DNA from 3 places in the Ornithinibacillus salinisoli genome. Region 2 is predicted to be linked to each of the others. Evidence: riboswitches for the same ligand, from Rfam matches in the RefSeq annotation. Region 2 holds a riboswitch; each other region holds the start of a gene.
What was found. A riboswitch is a leader RNA that binds a small molecule or an ion and turns the genes downstream of it on or off. The one in region 2 is predicted to bind thiamine pyrophosphate.
Positions count from the first base shown of each region.

Region 1: linked by a shared signal. The riboswitch ahead of ACFSTA_RS07135 (YkoF family thiamine/hydroxymethylpyrimidine-binding protein) and the one ahead of thiT (energy-coupled thiamine transporter ThiT) in region 2 are both predicted to bind thiamine pyrophosphate.
Region 3: linked by a shared signal. The riboswitch ahead of thiW (energy coupling factor transporter S component ThiW) and the one ahead of thiT (energy-coupled thiamine transporter ThiT) in region 2 are both predicted to bind thiamine pyrophosphate.

Region 1 covers NZ_JBHUMI010000012.1:6,334-13,078, forward strand. Annotated here, with positions in the region: gene ACFSTA_RS07115 (FUSC family protein) at 118-1,170, opposite strand; gene ACFSTA_RS07120 (DUF6376 family protein) at 1,550-1,930, shown strand; gene ACFSTA_RS07125 (protein kinase domain-containing protein) at 2,211-3,011, opposite strand; gene ACFSTA_RS07130 (flavodoxin family protein) at 3,128-3,673, opposite strand; TPP riboswitch at 3,863-3,966, shown strand; gene ACFSTA_RS07135 (YkoF family thiamine/hydroxymethylpyrimidine-binding protein) at 4,067-4,657, shown strand; gene ACFSTA_RS07140 (ECF transporter S component) at 4,673-5,278, shown strand; gene ACFSTA_RS07145 (ABC transporter ATP-binding protein) at 5,259-6,745, shown strand, end outside.
Region 2 covers NZ_JBHUMI010000009.1:26,489-33,233, forward strand. Annotated here, with positions in the region: gene ACFSTA_RS05005 (iron ABC transporter permease) at 1-357, shown strand, start outside; gene ACFSTA_RS05010 (YceI family protein) at 450-986, opposite strand; gene ACFSTA_RS05015 (M3 family oligoendopeptidase) at 1,312-3,102, shown strand; TPP riboswitch at 3,315-3,417, shown strand; gene thiT (energy-coupled thiamine transporter ThiT) at 3,538-4,113, shown strand; gene ACFSTA_RS05025 (hypothetical protein) at 4,228-4,356, shown strand; gene ACFSTA_RS05030 (hypothetical protein) at 4,379-4,846, shown strand; gene ACFSTA_RS05035 (hypothetical protein) at 4,983-6,398, shown strand; gene ACFSTA_RS05040 (Glu/Leu/Phe/Val family dehydrogenase) at 6,479-6,745, shown strand, end outside.
Region 3 covers NZ_JBHUMI010000015.1:26,238-32,982, reverse strand. Annotated here, with positions in the region: gene ACFSTA_RS09945 (ABC transporter ATP-binding protein) at 1-362, opposite strand, end outside; gene ACFSTA_RS09940 (LytTR family transcriptional regulator DNA-binding domain-containing protein) at 472-1,512, opposite strand; TPP riboswitch at 1,692-1,807, shown strand; gene thiW (energy coupling factor transporter S component ThiW) at 1,891-2,379, shown strand; gene tenA (thiaminase II) at 2,393-3,085, shown strand; gene thiD (bifunctional hydroxymethylpyrimidine kinase/phosphomethylpyrimidine kinase) at 3,078-3,884, shown strand; gene thiM (hydroxyethylthiazole kinase) at 3,881-4,651, shown strand; gene thiE (thiamine phosphate synthase) at 4,655-5,278, shown strand; gene ACFSTA_RS09910 (TetR/AcrR family transcriptional regulator) at 5,427-6,056, opposite strand; gene ACFSTA_RS09905 (ABC transporter permease) at 6,130-6,745, opposite strand, start outside.

The DNA of each region.
Region 1 (6,745 bases), on a different contig from region 2:
ACAACCTCTATAGACATTTTAGCATATTATTTTATTCATATTATAATTTATTAAAAATGTTAAAAATTATTATCCAACATAAAAAAGAGCGAAACCTATTTCATTTCGCTCCCAATCTTATTTAATTCTTTTCTCTTTCAATTCCTTCACCCGAACAAACTTTTCTAGCTTATCTAATTCGAAAAACAATTCGATAATACTATTTGCAATTGGAAAAACAAACGTCCATTTTGAAAACTCCGACCCTTGTAATTCCTCGATAAGATTATTAATTGTGACTTGCATCGCTGCTTTTGTTTCCTTTTGCAAATCTTTATCAAGCACAATTTTATCTTCATATAATAATAGAATGTTTTCACTATAGCTATTAATTTCGTTGACAAGTTTCTTAATCAAATAGGATTTATTACTTGTGCTTTTTTCAACTTCTACCAGGTTCTTTTCTAAATGCTTAATTAAAGTCTGTTTTTTAATTAAAACTTGAATCATATGCTTATAGATTATAATGTTTCGGAAAAAACAAATACGATTTTTTATAAAAAGCCGATTTCTCTCATCAGAAATGATTTCATAATAATCGTTTGCTTGATCAATTAATTTATCTATTTCCCTGTCCTCAGCTTTCATTTGTGGAACACTCATCGTTTTGTTTGGGATGACACGCAAAAGGAAATTCGTTTTTTCACTAGCACGCTTGATCATTTTGAATAAGTTCTTCTCATGATTTGGCGGAAATACAATGACATTAATAATGAATGCAGATAAAACGCCAATCGCCACAAGTGAAAGTCGCTCTATAATATAAAGGAAACTTATCCCATCACCATGTCCTAACATCATCGTAATAATCGTTAAAACTGTCAAGCTTACCGTTTTATATAAACCTAGCTTAATGTTTATTGCGATGGATATTATTACAATAGCCCCCACCGATAATGGGTGAGTTCCAAGTAAAAAATAACCAAATAACGCAAATAATAGACCTACACTATTGGATACAAGCACCTCTTTAATGTAGGTATAAGACCTCATAATCGATGGCTGCATCGCTAAAACAGAAGCAATTGCTGCAACAATTTCCAACTCCAACCCCAATACACCCGTAACTAACAATGACAAAGCCACCGCAAGACCCGTCTTCACCATACGCGGGCCAATATTAAACTCCATTTCTCGCACCTCTTAATTCGGTGCCTGTCACCGACATAATTCGACAGGTGACAGGCACCGACAATTGTAGATAGAACTATTATAGTGATTTCCTTGATTCTTTTCAACAGAATCTTTTGTTGTTACACTTGTTACTGAAACTATATTTGTTTCTGCGTACAAAAATTACTAGTATTTTTTTCGATGTTTTCAAAAGTAAAATTGAACCTTTTACACAAAGTTAGTTCCAGGGTGATTTTTAAGCTTCTTATGCTATAATTATGGGAACAAAATTTAAAATCAACATCATTATCATAATCTGTATGTAGCGAGGTGAAGTAAACTGAAAAAAATATTTTATAGTTTAGTTATTTTTCTGTTTTTTATTTCCGGATGTTCCATATTAGAGGAAACAAATAATACATTAAACTATGTTACAGAAACCACAGAATATTTTAATGAACTAAATAATTTTGCGGAAGAAACGTCTACACTTATTAGCGGAAAAAGCACAAATAATGAACTTCAAACCGAACTAGAGTCTAAGTTAACTTCATTAGAAGAAACAATCAAGGAATATAACACTATTGAAGTTCCATCAATTGCTGAGGGAATTCACCAGGATATTACAAATAAAAACGAACAGCTTATAGAAATCATTAATGAAACACAGCAGAATGGTGAAGTAGCTATCGATCAATTTAAGGAATCGGAAATTTACCAAACGATAGAGAATTTAACAAGCTTAAAGGATCAACTAGAGCAATTAGGAGTTGAATAACGGTTTATTTGTATATATTAAGGAAAAATATGGTAATTAACAGTTACCCGAAGAAAGGTTGGTAGTTATGTTTAAAAAGATTATGAAACAGATTAAACACTTATCACAAGATAGTAGCCACCGAAGACATCGTCACTATCACAAGGGAAATAGTAGTCATAGAAAATCCAGTTTCCACAATGGTAGTAGCAATAGTGACAGAAGGTATAAACAAAACCCTATGAGCGGAAGTAAACGGTATAAGCGTAAAGGCTGGGGAAGTAGTAGTTAATATCTCAGGCTAACTACTACTAATCGCCTTTAACGCTTCTTGTATATCCGCTTTAATTTCGTCTGAAGTTGAATATTTTTCGTTTAAACCAAGCAAACGTTTCAATAAATATACAGTTTCATTTTCTAATGAAAGTTCTTCTGTCCATGGAAGAGCTTTTTTATTTTCTTTTGTATATGTTGTGTAAAGTAAATAAAGTAAGATATCTCCCAAATCAAAAAAGTCCTGTTGTTTTAATGTCATAGAATTACCATGTGTTATTTTCCTTGATTGCCTTTTATCAGGATCAGACTTTACTAATCCAAAATCAATCAGATGTGGTCTGGCTTCTTTCATCACAATATTTGGTAACCGTAGGTCCAAATGGTACATATCGCTTTGATGAAGTTCATCAACCAGCTCTAGTATTTTAAGTATTAATAGTAATGACTGTTTTTCATTATAAGATATATTTTGATTAAAAATTTGATCGTTTAGATTAAATCCATCAATGAATTCCATGACATAAAAACGGTTGTTATTAATTAAAAAGGAATCATAAACCTTTGGCATTCTATTATGGTTTAAAGTCCGCATGACTGAAATTTCTTGTTCAAACAATTCGATCTCTTTTTTATTCCGACTTTTACTTGGACGTAGCTGTTTAATAACTTTATTATCATTTTCAATCAAATCTTTACAATGGTAAACCATACCATAGCTACCAGTTCCAATTAATTCTAATACTCTATACCTTCCCTCAATAATTTCATCTTTCTTAAACGGCCTATCTTTAATGAACTGATAAACTTTGCGAATGGAGCGAATTATTGAAAATCACCTCTTTTCAATCTTTTAACCGTAACAATTTCGTAGCTTGTCACAAGGTGCCTGGCACCGACAAAATTCGACAGGTGACAGGCACCTTTTATTCCTTCCCATTCTTTTTATTTCGTTTTCAATTGGTCGTTCCAGAGTTTGGCTTTTGCTATTGCTTCTGTATCTGTCAAAATATCTTCTGGTTTATTGCCATTACCGATTATATAATCCACAAATTCCATGCCAACATATTCAAATATATAATTAAATTGTTGGATTAATGGTAATGCTGCAATTTTAGGATCGGGTTTATTTCCGGCAACAATAACATATGCTTTTTTCTTACGCATTTCTTCTTTAAAGTCAAATCGATGATCCCTCATATACTGACTCCATCGATCAAAGAAAATTTTCATCTGTCCAGACATACCAAACCAGTACGAAGGCGTAGCAAATACAATCGTGTCATGCTTTAGAAATTCGAAAAATAATTCTTCATAATCATCTTCTACATAACTGAATCCCTCATCGGTATGACGCTCATCAACAATAGGATCTATTTTTTTATCCAATAAATATATAGTTTGATGGTTAACGCCATCCAAAACCTTATTCGTTAAGTACTCCGTATTTCCATTCCTTCTTGAACTTCCAAGCAATGCCATAATACGCATAAACGATAACCCCTCTCTAAACTAAACTCATAAAATCTAGCATATTATGATGATATTGTGTCATAACCATAGTGTATAACACCGATTTCCATTCGTAAAATTGCTTGATTGCCCTTCGACAAAATTCGACGGGTGACAGGCACCGAGATTTCTGTTATTCTTATGGTGTAACTTTAAAACTGTATATCGGTAGGACACTAGGGGAGCTACGATTTGGTGGCTGAGAAGGCTATGCCTGACCCTTAATACCCGATCTAGATAATACTAGCGTGGGGAAGTGTGGTTCGCTGTATGACTATGATATTGGTTATCTGTGTTTACATACGTGCAAACTGCATTCCCACGGGAGTGCAGTTTTTTTGTTATACAAAAAAACATCAAGGAGGAAATATTATGAATAATTATTGTGGAACAAGTCGAATCGCGGGGTGCCAATTTACTCTTTATCCCATGAGCGACAAATTTGTTGACATCATCTTAACAGCCTTAGATGAGGTTGATACATCAAAAGTATGGAAGGACACAGATGATGTCAGCACATGTATTCGCGGGAAAATGGTACATATTTTTGATGTTACAAAGGCTATTTTCCTACATGCAGCAAAAACTGGTGAACACGTAGCTATGAGTGGAACATTTTCAATTGGTTGCCCAGGAGATACGGATGCAGATGTTTATATGGATGAAACAGATCATCCATTGAACGAAAAAAAGTCTTCCAACCTTACCCAGCAGGCTGGATGTAAATTTGCTCTCTACCCTATGGGAAGAGAAGATTATATGGATGCTATTTACGAACAAATTGACCTGTCCAAAAGTCGTGGTGTTCAAGTAAGTCATTCCCATTACGCCACAAGACTGGATGGTGACGTTCAACATATTTTCCAAGCCTTGCACGAGTCGTTTGCAAGTGTTCAAGAGGTCGTATCACATGTGACTATGACGTTTACAATTTCAGCAAACAGTCCATCAAATAAAAAATAAGGAGATGATCAGTCTATGGTTAAGCAATGGAAATTAAAAGAAATCGTATTAATGTCTATATTAGGTGTTGTATTTGCGGGGATTTATTTACTATTTTTCTTTATCGGGCAAGGCATTCGTAATGTTCTTACCCCATTCGGCCTAGCTCCATTTGGATACGAAATCATTTTCGGTATTTGGTTCATCGTATCTATCATAGCAGCTTATATTATTCGTAAACCAGGTGTAGCATTTACCGCGGAAGTTATTGCAGCAGCTGTGCAAGTATTAATGGGCTCTCCTGCAGGACCTGCGTTAATTATTACAGGAATTATTCAAGGTGCAGGAGCAGAACTAGTTTTTGCTGCAACGAAATGGAAAAATTATCGTTTAATCACTCTCATGTTAGCAGGAATGTCAGCAGCATTTTTCAGCTTTTTATGGCATCTATATTCATCAGGAAATATAGCCTTAGCTCCAACGATTATCTTTGCAACCTTTATTGTTCGTCTGATCAGTGGTGCATTACTTGCTGGCGTACTAGGTAAATGGATTAGTGAACAGTTAGCCAAAACAGGAGTACTTCGTGGTTATGCCTTAGGAAAGGAGCTGCAAGAGAAGCGTGAGAAGAATACCGCTTAATCGGTCTGAAAAGCCATTACTACACGTTGACCAGTTTGCTTTTGCCTATGAAAATGTAAAAGAAAAACCTGTACTAAACAATATAAGTTTTACGTTATATGAAAACGAAGTGACCTTACTAATGGGCGCTAGTGGTTCTGGTAAAAGTACCATCTCACTATGTTTAAACGGACTATATCCAGAAGCAGTTGAAGGGTTTACCAAAGGAAATATATATTTTGAAGGAATAAATATAAGCGAATTTTCAAAAGGAGAACTCAATCAACAAGTGGGAATCGTATTTCAAGACCCTGAGAGTCAGTTCTGTATGATTACCGTTGAAGATGAACTCGCCTTTACCTTAGAAAATATAAACATCCCTGCATCTGAAATGCCACAACGAATCTCGGAGGTACTTCAAGCAGTTGGAATGGAATCATTTGGTAAGGAAAAGTTCCATCAACTTTCTGGTGGACAAAAACAAAAAATCGCCTTAGCAGCGGTATTGCTTCTTGAACCAAAGCTACTCATTCTCGATGAACCAACAGCAAATCTAGACCCTGTTTCCAGTATGGAATTTATCCAATTAATCCATCGAATAAAACAAGAACGTGGATTGTCCGTATTCATCATCGAGCACCAAGCTGATGATTGGATGGATATGATAAACCGTGTCATGATACTTGGACACGATGGAAATATTGTCGCTGATGATCAGCGTGACGTAATTTTTAAGGATAAAAAGCAATTATTAGAAAGAGAAGGCATTTTTCTTCCAAGGTCACATCACGAATCGTTTTGGGATGTCAACACCGGGTCCACCACCTTCTCTAACCAAGAAGTATGTTTATCGGTTCAAAATGTAACCTTCAAACGCAAGAAAAATGTTATTCTTGAAGGTATTAATTTAACCATACAATCAGGGGAATTCATGGCGATCATTGGAGAAAACGGTGCAGGGAAATCAACACTTTTACAGTTAATCGCCGGGCTGTTAAAAGCGGAACAAGGTAAAATCGAGTTATTTGGAAAACCTATTTCGAAGTGGAAGGAAAACTACCTAAGGAAACGAATTGGTTATGTTTTTCAAAATCCAGAGCACCAGTTTATTACAGACACCGTTTACGATGAAATTACTTTTGGCTATCAATTAAACGGATATGCTCAAATGGATATGGATGAAAAAGCACTTCATCTACTGAAACAATTCCAACTGGAGAATCAAAAATTCAGCAATCCTTTTTCATTAAGTGGTGGACAAAAAAGAAGACTTAGTGTAGCGACAATGCTTGATGAAACGCCAGATATTTTATTGTTTGACGAACCAACATTTGGTCAAGATGCCCAGTCAACGAAAGAGCTAATGCGTATGATCAAGGAGCTACAATCAAGCGGAACCGCTGTTGTGTTTGTTACCCATAATATGGATCTCGTTGATGCGTACTGTGAGCGAGTCATCGTGATGTTAGATAAAAAAATAGGTTTTTC
Region 2 (6,745 bases):
ATTCGTAAGTTAGACACCTTGTCATTAGGAGATGAAACTGCTACAGGGCTCGGACTGTCTGTGATGACTACAAGATTTCAATTAGCATTACTGGCAACATTACTGGCTGCTTTCAGTGTTGCGGCAGTTGGTGCTATTGGATTTGTTGGACTAATTGCTCCACATTTTGCAAGGCTATTGGTAGGGCCATCAAACCAACGACTACTGCCAGTTACGATGTTAATTGGAGGAGTTCTGCTTATGGTAGCGGATGTTTTTAGCCGAACATTACTAGCTCCGAATGAGATTCCTTCTGGGATATTAGTTGCTATCATAGGTGCACCATACTTTTTATGGTTAATGAAACGAAGTGGTTAGTAGGTTGAAACAATTATTTTGTTATGAGGAAAATAAAAAGATTAAGAGTTAACTAACAAGTAAAAGGGCGCAATTAATTGCGCCCTGTCGTTTTATGCTTGTTTATGTGCTTCAATTTCGAAGTTGATTTTCACTTCTTCTCCAACAAGTACGCCACCAGTTTCAACTGCAACGTTCCATGTAAGTCCAAAGTCTTTACGATTAATTGTAGCTTCTCCACTGAATCCAGCTACTTCATTTCCACTCATTGGATCTTTACTAACACCTTCCAACGTAACATTTACAGTTACTGGTTTCGTTGTACCATGTATAGTTAAATCACCATTAAGGTCAAAATTGTTATCAGATATTTTCTTAATATCTGTTGCAACGAATGTCATCTTAGGATGATTTTCAACATCGAAAAAGTCACCTGATTTTAAGTGATTGTCCCGATCTTCATTGCGAGTGTTAATACTATCAAGATCTACAGATACTTCCACTTTCGAGTCTGTCAAATCAGCAAGATCTGCTTCGATAACTGCATCAAAGTTCTCAAAAGTACCTTTCACTTTTGAAATCATCATATGTTTTACAGAAAAACCTAATTCACTATGGGCTGCATCTACATTCCATACGGTCTTAGCCATCAATATCCCTCCAAATATAATTATTAATGAGTAACTTACTTTATGTTACTAAGTATATATTTATAATTAAAGTTAGTCAAGTGAGAAATTCGTAAAAATTGACTTTTCTCACTTATTCTATTGTTATATATATAAACTGTGACATAAGTGTTATTCCTGATAAAAGGCATAAAAATTAGTACATGATTTATTGTATGGCAATCATAGAATTATTGGTAAAAATTAGTAAAAAAATATTTCGCTTTTCTAAATATATGTAGTGAAAAATATTTAAGTTATTGTTATTATAGAAAATATACTGATTTTTTTATAAAGGAGAGGTAACATGCAAAGCACGAAAGAATATAGTCAAACATGGGATTTAGATGTGATTTTCCCTGGTGGAAGTGAATCAAAAGAATTTCAAACATATCTTCATACTGTTCAAGACGAAATTAGTAAACTTGAATCTTCTGTGGAAGATTTTGATCCAAAAGACAGTCTTACAAGTGCTACTAAACTTGTAGATATCACGAATAGTTTAGAAAGCACGATGAAAAAACTACGTGAATCTTTTGCTTTTATAAGTTGCTTAAGTGCACAAAATGTAAAGGATTCACATGCCAATCTGCTAGTTGGTAAACGAAGTGCATTAAAAGCTGAAATGGATGCTGTTAAAACGGTATTCGACCAAAAACTTGTAGCAGTTGATGATGAATCATGGAACAATTTAGTTTCTGATGAGCGTCTTCAAAATCTCTCTTTTGTTTTAAGTGAAACGAGAAATAAAGCAAAAGAATTGCTTTCAGAAGATCAAGAAGTGTTAATTAATGACTTAGCTGTAGATGGATACCATGCTTGGGGACAAATGTATGATGCAATTGTTGGGAATATGAATGTTGAAATAGAAGAGGACGGAGAAGTTATATCCTATTCTGTTGGACAAGCGGCCAATAAATTAAGTAATCCGGATCGTGAAGTTCGTAAACACGTTTTCGAGCAAATGGGTAAAGCATGGTCGGATCATGCAGATTTATTTGGTCAAACACTGAACCACTTATCCGGATTCCGTTTGCAAAAATATAAACATCGTGGCTGGGATAACGTTCTTAAAGAACCACTAGCTATTAATCGTATGGAAGAAGATACATTAAATGCAATGTGGACAGCTATTTCAAATAATAAGCAGCATTTCGTGAAGTTTTTGAATAAAAAAGCGGAACTATTGGGATTAGATAAATTAAGTATGTATGATATTGGTGCTCCAATTTCTAAATCAGTAAAGAAATCTAGCTATTCAGAAGGAGCTAACTTTATTGTTAAGCATTTCCGTGAATTTAGTCCGAAAATGGCTGAATTTGCTGAAATGGCGTTTGATAAGCGTTGGATCGAGGCAGAGGATCGTGCTGGTAAACGTCCGGGAGGATTCTGTACAAGTTTCCCGGATAGTGAACAAACTCGTGTGTTTATGACGTATTCAGGTACGACATCTAATATTTCAACGCTTGCACATGAATTAGGACATGCATACCATCAACATGTCATGAATGATGTACATGGTTTAAACCAAGGGTATGCGATGAATGTTGCGGAAACCGCTTCAACATTTGCCGAAATGATCGTTGCAGATGCAGCGGCAAAGAGTGCACAAAATAAAGAAGAAAAACAAGCATTGCTTGAGGATAAAATCCAACGTAGTGTCGCTTTCTTTATGAACATCCATGCACGTTTCTTGTTCGAAACTCGTTTCTATGAAGAGCGAAAACAAGGATTAGTATCTGTAGATCGTTTAAATGAACTAATGGTTGAGGCACAGAAAGAAGCATATAGTGATTCACTAGAAGAATATGATCCAAATTTCTGGGCATCTAAACTCCATTTCCATATTACAGGTACACCGTTTTACAACTTCCCATATACATTTGGTTACTTGTTTAGCCTCGGTATATACGCATATGCTGTGGAAAAAGGTGGTAGCTTTGAAGAAGACTACATTGCATTATTACGTGATACGGGTAGTATGAAGGTAGAAGACTTAGCAAAGAAACATTTAAACGTCGACTTAACAAAACCAGACTTCTGGGAAAATGCAATTGCATTATGTGTAAAAGATGTTGAAGAGTTTGTAGCATTATAATTTTAAACGATGGCAACCCAATTTCGGTGGTGAAATTGGGTTGTTTTTTTTATGTAATGACAGGAAATGTTATGTGGTTGAAAGGCGATGTTCTAATTTGAAATCACGAAATTCAGGTGTAGCATTTGATATCTATCCTGTATTGTTCTAATATCTTCATTGTAAAAATCTGAAAAGTACGTTACAATACTTGTAGCAAAAAAAGTGAATTTAAAGCCTACAGGGGGAGCCGAATGGCTGAGAGTGAACATTTATTGTTCAGACCCTTTGAACCTGTTAGTTAGTACTAGCGTAGGGATGGTGGCTTTTTTGATGGATTAAAAGCAATGTGAGCGGAATTCCCCATCAGGAAGCTTCCCCTTGGCATTGCTTTTTTTGTGTGTTTAAAAATCTGTTTAATAGATTTTTAGATTACATGAAGGGGAGGAATTAATTATGAATACTAATAAGAAAACATTATTTTTAGTTGAGGTAGCTATTTTTACTGCATTAGCTTTTTTACTGGATATTATTCCGTTTTTGTCATTTAAAGTATGGCCAAATGGAGGATCTGTTTCCTTTGCAATGATTCCAGTGTTTATTGTTGCATTTCGCTGGGGGATTAAGGGGGGATTGCTTTCTGGGTTATTATGGGGATTATTGCAATTGACTATAGAACCGTCGATTATTCACCCATTACAAGGATTTATTGAATATGGATTCGCATTTACTGTATTAGGTTTAGCTGGAATATTTGCAAAACCAGTTCAAAAATCCATGAAGGACGGCGTAATTGTTAAACGATTAATGTATATCATGTTTGGTGTGTTGATTGGAACCTTTTTACGATTTCTAGCACACTTTTATGCAGGAATAGTGTTTTGGGATCATTATGCACCAGAAGGTCAAGAGGTTTGGATTTATTCTCTAGTATATAATGGTTCATACATGCTTCCGTCATTTATCCTATGTACGATTGTGGTATTTTTCTTATTTATTAAACAACCAAAGACACTTTTGCAAACCACGTAACATAGTCTTATTCTCCGCTCACAGAAGGATAGCCTCATAATGGGGTTATCCTTTTTATATAGTATAATATAATACAGAATTTTCGTGATTTATAAAAATTGAAAAGGTGGTTAAATGCGTGAATTAATTGGAACATGTGAATCTTGTGGAAGAGAAGTATATTGTGACAATGGATTCTTTGATGGGGTACATGATGAAGGAACGTTATTGTGTCATCAATGTAATGAGGGAAGAGAAGACTAGATGATGAACTAGGAGGGAAATATTGAGTAAGAAAAAAACTGTATTTAGTTTAATAGGTAGTATTGCATTCGTGTTGATAACTTCAATAGTCATGGGAGATAAGAATAAAGAAATAAAAGTACATGATTATACGTACGTTGGAGAGAGTAAGCATTGGCGTGGTGAATATTACCTTCGAGGGGAAGAAATCTTTTATGAAGAAGATGGTGTTTTCAGGGCAGGAAGCTGGCATAATGATCAACATCGAATTATTTATAGAGGTAAAGTAAGCGAATTGAAATCCCTGGAGCATTTAGAAGTGACCTTTCGTACTTCAACACGAAAGAGTAAAACTAGTAGAACATTTAGTAAACCACCAAAAGATATATTCTTTGAACTTGGAAGTGGGGGAGGTAACGGGAATTTTGTCAACTTAAAAGACCCCATCGAAGTTGAAGTGATTTGGGATGGTCAATTAGAAACCTTTATGTTATATCGAGATGATTTATAACTACCAAAGTCTAAATTACAGCATACAACTGTAAATTAGACTTTTTTATTTTTATGTAACTTCCATATATTCCTTTCACCGCTACACATCGTGATGCATAGGCTATAGCACAGTTAATAACGAAAGGAAGATACATGTGGAACTAACGTTATCGCATTTGTTATATGGTTTGTTCACGCTTATAATTATCGGTACGATGATTTTTCGTAAAGGTGTAGTTCTACCAACTTTATTAGGAACCTTCGTCATTGCCTTAGTATTTAAAGGTAGTTTGGTGGATGGATTTACAGCAATATTTAAAGCAAATTTAGTAGCAGCACAAGAGCTTTTTAGTATCTTTTTAATCATTACGTTTATGTTGGCGTTGCTTAATTCCCTAAAGGATCTAGGAGCAGATGTAAGGATGATACAACCGATTCAAAAGATGATGGTCAATGGGCATATATCGTTCTTCGTGCTTATTGGAGTGACCTATGTAATATCCTTATTTTTCTGGCCAACTCCAGCAGTTCCTTTAATTTGTGCACTACTTGTACCTGCCGCCATACGAGCTGGGTTACCAGCCATGACAGCAGCTGTAGCAATAGCGCTTGCAGGGCAAGGTATGGCTCTTTCTTCTGATTATATTGTACAGGTAGCACCAAGCTTGTCAGCATCAGCAGCAGGTATCGATGCAGGGATAATCGCAGATCGAGCGATCGTGCTCTCACTTATAGCTGGTGGAGTCGCGATTTTATTAGCTTATTTTCTGTATCGCAAAACAATTCGCTCGCAGAATGACCCAAGAAATGAATTAGAATTACAGGCGATACAAACACAAGAAAAATCCACAAATAAAGCGAAAACAGAAAACCTTACGACGTGGAGCAAAATATTTGCTGTATTAGTTCCACTATCACTCTTAGCAGTTGTCGTGTACATGATGTATAACAAACTCTATTCGGGAAGTGATGGTTTAGCAGGTGGGGATGGCGCAGCCTTAGTAGGTGGAGTAGCTGTTATACTTCTACTACTTTCCACGATAGCTTTTGGAAAACATCAAGCACTTGATTATATCAGTAATCATATTACCGATGGGTTTGTCTTTGCATTTAAAGCAATGGGTCCAGTTATTCCTATTGCCGGATTCTTTTTCTTAGGGAGTCCAGATTTTTCCGGAAATATATTAGGAGTAGAAGAAGGACCATCGTTCTTGTTCGGACTTGTTGAAGCTACTCAAAATTACTTGCCGCAAAGTGCCTTTCTCGCTGCATTTAGCGTGTTAATCATTGGTATTATATCAGGTTTAGATGGTTCAGGATTCTCGGGGTTACCACTAACCGGTGCATTAGCTGCCTCTTTAGAAACAGCATCCATAGACACAGCAACGCTTGCTGCAATCGGACAAATGGGTGCCATTTGGACAGGAGGCGGAACACTAGTTGCTTGGTCATCACTTATTGCTATCGCTGGACTATGTGGAGTATCTGTCATGGATTTAGTACGAAAAAATTTCCTGCCAGTTATCATAGGACTCATCGTAATGACAGTTGTTGCTGTATTAATTTTGTAGGATAAATTGTTTTCATTGGTATAATGACAACCTTTTGATACAATCATAACCAATATGATGGATTATTGGAGGTTCATGTTGTGGCAAATAATACAGTGGAAATTATTCAAGATTCATTGCATGCATTATTGGACGATAAAACTTTTTTACCAGATTTAAAAGGAGAGGCTAGAGAGAAAGCTTTTACTTCCTTGGTTTCCATTCTATCAACACCAAACCATGTAAATAAATCTTTTCTACGAATTGCCTTAAAAAATGGCAGTGTTGTACGAATTCCATCTTTTCGAGTGCAACATAATAATATACTGGGCCCGTATAAAGGTGGTATACGGTTTCATGAAACGGTT
Region 3 (6,745 bases), on a different contig from region 2:
TTTACTAAGCCCAGCACCTCATCGATTCGCTTTACTGGAACATTATATAGGTCACAAAATAGCTTTAAGTTATCAAAAATAGATAACCTATTGTATAACCCACTATTATCCGTTAGCACACCAATTTTCTTGCGATACTCTCTATTTTTCAATGAGGAACTAGAAAGACCAAATACTTGTGCTTCACCAGATGTTGGACGCAATTGCCCGGTTAAAATTTTTATTGTTGTTGTCTTCCCAGAACCACTTGGTCCAAGAAAGCCAAATGTTTCCCCTTTTTCCACTTGAAAATTAACATTTTCCAAAGCGGATTGGTCGCCAAAAATTTTGGCTAACGCTCTTACTTCAATTACATTACCCACAGTTCATATCCCCCTGGTTACATTTTGTTTGTTGTTCATAGAATAGAGGAAAACACGGATAATATCATTATATTTACTGTGAAAAGAGTAATTTTGGGGTTGAATGGATCTATTTTAGTCCTAACATTTCCCTTAGTTGAGACATTTTTGTCTTTGATAACGGAATAGAAGATTTTGCTTTATCATCTAGTATCAAACTGTAACTATTTTTTGTCCAGGTAATAACTTCACGTACCTTTTGTAAATTCACAATATATGAGCGATGACATCTAAAAAATCCATAATGCTTTAAACGCTCTTCCAACTCATTTAAAGTAAACATACTTGGAAAAGCTTCCCCTTTGATATAGACATTAGACTGCCCTTCATTACTCTCAATATAATCAATTTCAGGTGGATCAAATAAAACTATTTTATCCTTTATTTTTGTAGGGATTTTATTAAACTGAAATGCTATGGATTCATTTTCTTCCATAACAGAATCTCCCTCTTGTTCTTCACCAATCACTTCATTTCCCATTTCATAAGGCTGTAATCCCTCTTCATGTAGACGATACACCCGATCGGCCATTGTAATTGCACTTTCAATATTTCCAGTTAATACTAAGATACTTTTACCTTCCTGTTGCAGTTTTTTCGTTATGTTTATAAATATCTTTTTTGTCTCAACATCAACATTTAAATCTGGTTCCTCAAAAATAAATAGAGATGGGTTTTGAAGGAGTACTCGTGCATATTGCACCCTCTTCTGTTGTGAATATGTTAGATTCTTAATTTTTTTGTATTTCAATTCATCCAATTGTGTTATATGTAAAATTTGATCAAACGTTTGATCAAATTCAAAAATCTGCTTATAAAACTTAAAATGATCTAGTACAGTCAATCGCTCATACATTCCCTCTTCAAAAAAACAAATGCCGATTTGCTTAGCATATAACCCCTTGTCTTTCGAAATTTCTTTTCCGTCAATTAAGATCTTTCCGTTTACGAGAACGAGCTTTCCTAAAAATATATTAATTAATGCCTGGCGCACATTTAAACTGGAATGGATTGCAACGATTTCTTTACGATCTATGGATAAGTTAAACGCTGAAAATAGTATGGTATCTTTACGATGCATCTCTAAATTTTCCATGGTTAATACAGTCATATAATCACCCTTTACCGTTCCAAATAAAAATCAGATACTCTATTTATAACATGCTTATGTATTAAGATCCTAGATAAAAGAATAATTTCGTTTATAGGTCTTAGTTACTTATTTTCAAATTTCACATGACAATTAAGTTTTTTTTTGTTATGGTTAATTTGAAAATAAAATATATGAAACATTACTACTAGGGGTGCCCAAAATTTCGTGGGCTGAGAGGAAAGTACGCTAACTTTCTGACTCTTATGGACCTGATCTGGTTAATACCAGCGGAGGGAAGTAGTCGGACGATACGTCTATTCTATTTCAGCTTATGTAAGCCAGGTCCTTTTTTTGGATCTGGCTTTTTTGGTGTCCCTATAACACTGGAGGAAAAACATGAATCGAACACGATTATTAACAACGATGGCAATTTTTATTGCAATTGGAACTTTAGGAGCACAAATACTTTGGTTTCCAGCTGGAGTTGCCAAGGCATATCCCGTACAACATGCTGTAAATGTAATGGCTGCTGTCACACTCGGACCAGGACCAACTGTCATTATCGCCTTCATGATTGGATTATTACGTAATTTACTTGGCCTTGGCACATTATTGGCATTCCCAGGAGGTATGATTGGAGCGTTATTGGCAGGTTATCTCTATCAAAAATTTGGGAAAACGTTATTAGCAGCTATCGGTGAAGCAATTGGAACTGGAATTATCGGCTCCTTCCTTGCCGTACCTTTTGCTATTATCCTAATGGGTAGCTCCGTTGGCGTATTTGCCTTTCTACCATCTTTTCTCGTAAGCAGTATTACTGGTGCGGCTATTGGCTGGTTTATCCTATCAAGGGTAAAACAAGAACATCTCATTCAAAACACATAAGGAGGTTTTATTGATGACTTTTACGGATCAATTAAGAAAAGATAATGATGATATTTTTCAATTCATCCTTTCCCATCCGTTTGTAGAGGGTATCGGAAAAGGGGAAGTACCTAATAAAGCGATCGAACATTATATTAAGGCGGACTTTGAGTATTTAAATGCGTTTATGAAGATCTATGGTATTGCCCTTGCAAAATCCACCAATCGAAAGGAGATTGCCTATTTTCATAAAAAGATAGATTTTATTCTAAATGATGAAATTCATCCACATCGCAATTTTTGTGATTATATAGGTGTGAACTATGAAGAACTGCAAGGACATCCACTCCCACCAACAGCCGACCATTATATCAAGCATATGATGTATCATGCACAAATGGGGAATTTAGGAGAAATATTAGGTGCCCTATTGCCTTGTCCTTGGACCTATTTAGAAATTGGTCGAGAGTTAATTCAAAAATACAATCCGTCAAATACACATCCATTCTATCCTTGGATTACGTTTTATGCAGACAAATCTGTTGAAAACACTACTAGGGAAATGTGCGAATTATTGGATAAGTATATGGATCATGCATCACCAGTTGAACAGTTAAACGTAAAAGATGCATTCCGTAAAAGTTGTCAATTAGAACTCCAATTCTGGGAAATGGCGTACAACTATGAGCAGTGGCCATCAAAGGAGAAGGTGACTTCCAATGAATAACGTTTCATGTGCGCTTACTATTGCTGGTACTGATCCCAGTGGTGGAGCAGGGATTCACGCTGATTTAAAAACATTTCAGGAGTTAAAGAGCTATGGTATGTCTGTTATCACTTCCGTTGTTGCACAAAACACAACAGGTGTGCAGGAAATTCTCCATCTACCGAATGAAATGATCGTGAGCCAATTAGATTCTGTTTTATCAGATCTACCAGTTCACGCCTTTAAAACAGGAATGATTGCCAATACTGAAATGATGGAGGTCATATTAGAAAAAATCACAACAATCAACGCTCCTTATGTAATGGATCCAGTCATGGTTGCAACGAGTGGGGATGCCTTGATTCATGTAGATGCTCGTAGCTATCTACGAGAACACCTTTTACCTTTAACGACCATTGTTACACCAAATATTCAAGAAGCCGAATTTATTACGGGGAACACTATCGAAAGCCTTTCTGATATGCAGGATGCAGCGAACCAAATTGTGTATAAACACGGTGCTGGTGCTGCCCTAGTCAAAGGTGGCCACTTACGTGAAGAAGCAGTTGACATTTTATACGATGGGAACAAAATTCACACATTTACGTCAGAACGCATTCATACAAAGAACACACACGGTACAGGTTGCACCTACTCTGCAGCAATTACTGCCTATTTAAGTCAGGGAATACCACTACCTAAAGCAGTTGACAAAGCAAAGCGTTATGTAACTGCTGCAATAAAGCATGCCTTACCCCTGGGTAAAGGAAATGGACCAACCAACCACTTTGCCCCTAGAATGGATGAAGCGAGACAATGAAGACATCTATTATACAAGAAGTAAGAGAGAAACAACCGCTTATTCATCACCTAACAAATCAGGTCGTAATGAATTTTACAGCCAATGGTCTACTATCCTTCGGCGGAAGTCCCATAATGGCCAAAGCAGTGGAAGAAGCTAGGGACATGGCACAAGTTGCCGATGGTGTATTGATAAACATTGGAACAATAACAGATTCAGAGGTTCCTGCCATGATACAAGCTGGCAAAACAGCAAATGATAAAGGAATTCCTGTTGTACTCGATCCTGTGGGAGTATCAGCAACCCCATATCGCGCATCCGTCGTTAAAAAGATTTTAGATAAGGTACAGCCTACAGTGATCAAAGGTAATGCTAGTGAGCTTGCACATTTGGCAGGAATTCCATGGAGATCAAAAGGTGTCGATTCTATTGGAGCTGGAGATGTAGAAAGTGTTGCAACAACGGTTGTTCAAATCTACCAGACTACCGCAGTAGTTACAGGAAATACAGATGTTATATGCACAGAAAATAAGTTAACACATAATTACTATGGTCACAAACTATTATCTAAGATAACTGGTGCTGGTTGTTTACTAGGTTCTATTTTAACTGCCTGCTTAACTACAAATGATACCACGGAGGAACAAGCTCTAACCGCTCTATCCTTTTATGGATTAGCAGCAGAATATGCCGCTTCAAAATTTGAAGTTAGTGGACCTGGAACCTTTATTCCCCATTTTATCGATGCACTCAGCATGGATAAAGAAATACTCGAAAGGAGTTAAAACATGCGTATATCGCTTGCACAGCAACTTCGAAAATATTTTATTATGGGGTCTCAAAACTGTGAACAAGATCCTGTTACAATATTAGAATCAGCAGCCAAAGCCGGAATCACAGCCTTCCAATTTCGAGAAAAAGGAATAGGTTCGTTAGCGGGGGACGAAAAACTAAAGTTAGGTAAAAAACTACGCCAGATTTGTCGTGAGTACCATATTTTGTTTATCGTTAACGATGATGTTGAACTAGTTGATCTCCTTGATGCTGATGGGATCCATGTTGGCCAAGCGGATCAATCTGTTACCGAGTTACGAAAACAGTACCCTGATAAACTTATTGGTCTCTCCGTATCAAACCGTACCGAAGTAGAAAACAGCCCCACGCATTTAGTAGATTACTTAGGAGCTGGCCCAATCTATGGTACAACAACAAAGTCCGATGCCAAAACACCTGTTGGTACAGAATGGATTAGAACATTACGAAACCAATTCCCCAACATACCAATTGTGGGTATTGGAGGTATTAATACAAGTAATGCCTCCTCGGTAATCCATGCAGGGGCAAATGGAGTAGCTGTTATATCATCCATTACCCAGGCTACTAACATAGTAGAGGCAGTTAAAAAACTATAACATTCCCTTCTCATTACTATTATCGAAACAAGACAGAAAAAAGTGGCAAATATCTTCTTAAAGATGTGCCACTTTTTTCTGATTATGTACGATTGTAAATAAAAGAAGAGAGGGAGAAAGGAATAAAAACTCACTTCCCACTACCTATTTATTCCTTGTTTGTAGAAATGCCATTTGTCAAAATAAATAAGATTCGTTCAATCTCTTCTTCATCATTCCAATCGGCTTCTGGAATAAAAACATATCGTGCCATGATATAGGAAAAAATAGACGATCCCATTACTCGAATAATCGTATCTGGGTACATCTCAATGATTTGCCCTTTATCTTGGTAATGTTTCACAATTTGTCTAAACTGATTGAATACATCTATGCCGATGTGTTCCATAAACTGCTTCTTTAAATCAGAATGGAAAGGCAACTCCTGAATAACTATGCGAATCAATGAAAGATTTTTTTTCACAAATTCAATTCTATTTTCAATCATCGCTCGAATGAAATCCTGAAAAGTTTCAAATTCTTGCCCTAATACTTTATTCAAATCCCTTTTTATAACAGGAGCTAGGAATTTTACCATCACCGGCGAAACGACTGAAATAAGTAATTCCTTTTTCGTTTTATAATGTCTAAAAATGGTTCCTTCTGCAACACCAGCTTTTTTTGCAATTTCACTAGTTGAAGTTGCTGCATATCCTTTTTCAGCAAATAGTTCCGTTGCTGCAGAAAGAATCCCTTTTTGTTTTTCCGTAAGCTTCTGCTTCTGATCGTCACTAATCACGTTTATTCTCCTCTATCCTGATTAGGCATTTCTTTAATAATAATGTATTTGGAATAGAATTTGCAACGATCGGCTAGATCTTCCGGTATTTTCGAAGTGCTAGGACATTTAAAATCATAAAAAGGGCAGAGAATCCTAATAGAATAAAAATATTAAGATAAATACTTTCCCATCCATACCCTCTGACCATGACATTGCGAAGTGCATCAGCACCATAATACAACGGAGTGATAGGACCTATCCAACTTATCCAATCCGATATCGTTTCTAGATTGAATAAACCAGAAAAGAATACTTGAGGTATGACAACAACCGGAATAAACTGGATCATTTGTAATTCGTTATTGGCAAAGGATGAAATTAATATACCTAACGTTAGTGCCGTAAGAGCTAGTGCTAGAATTACAAACAATAAATAGATAAACATACCTTCCATCATCATATCCAATACATAAATCGCAAATGCCGCAATCAAGGTTGATTGAATCATAGTAAAGATCCCAAATCCAAACACGTACCCCATGACAATTTCCCATTTCCGTAATGGAGTAGATAGTAATCGCTCGAGAGTTCCTGTTGTTCGTTCCCGTATAAAAGATACGCCAGCAATAATAAAAACAAAGAAGAAGACAAAGAAACCAAGTAATACGGGACCAAAATAGTCAAACTGTCCCATTTCTTCTGAGCCA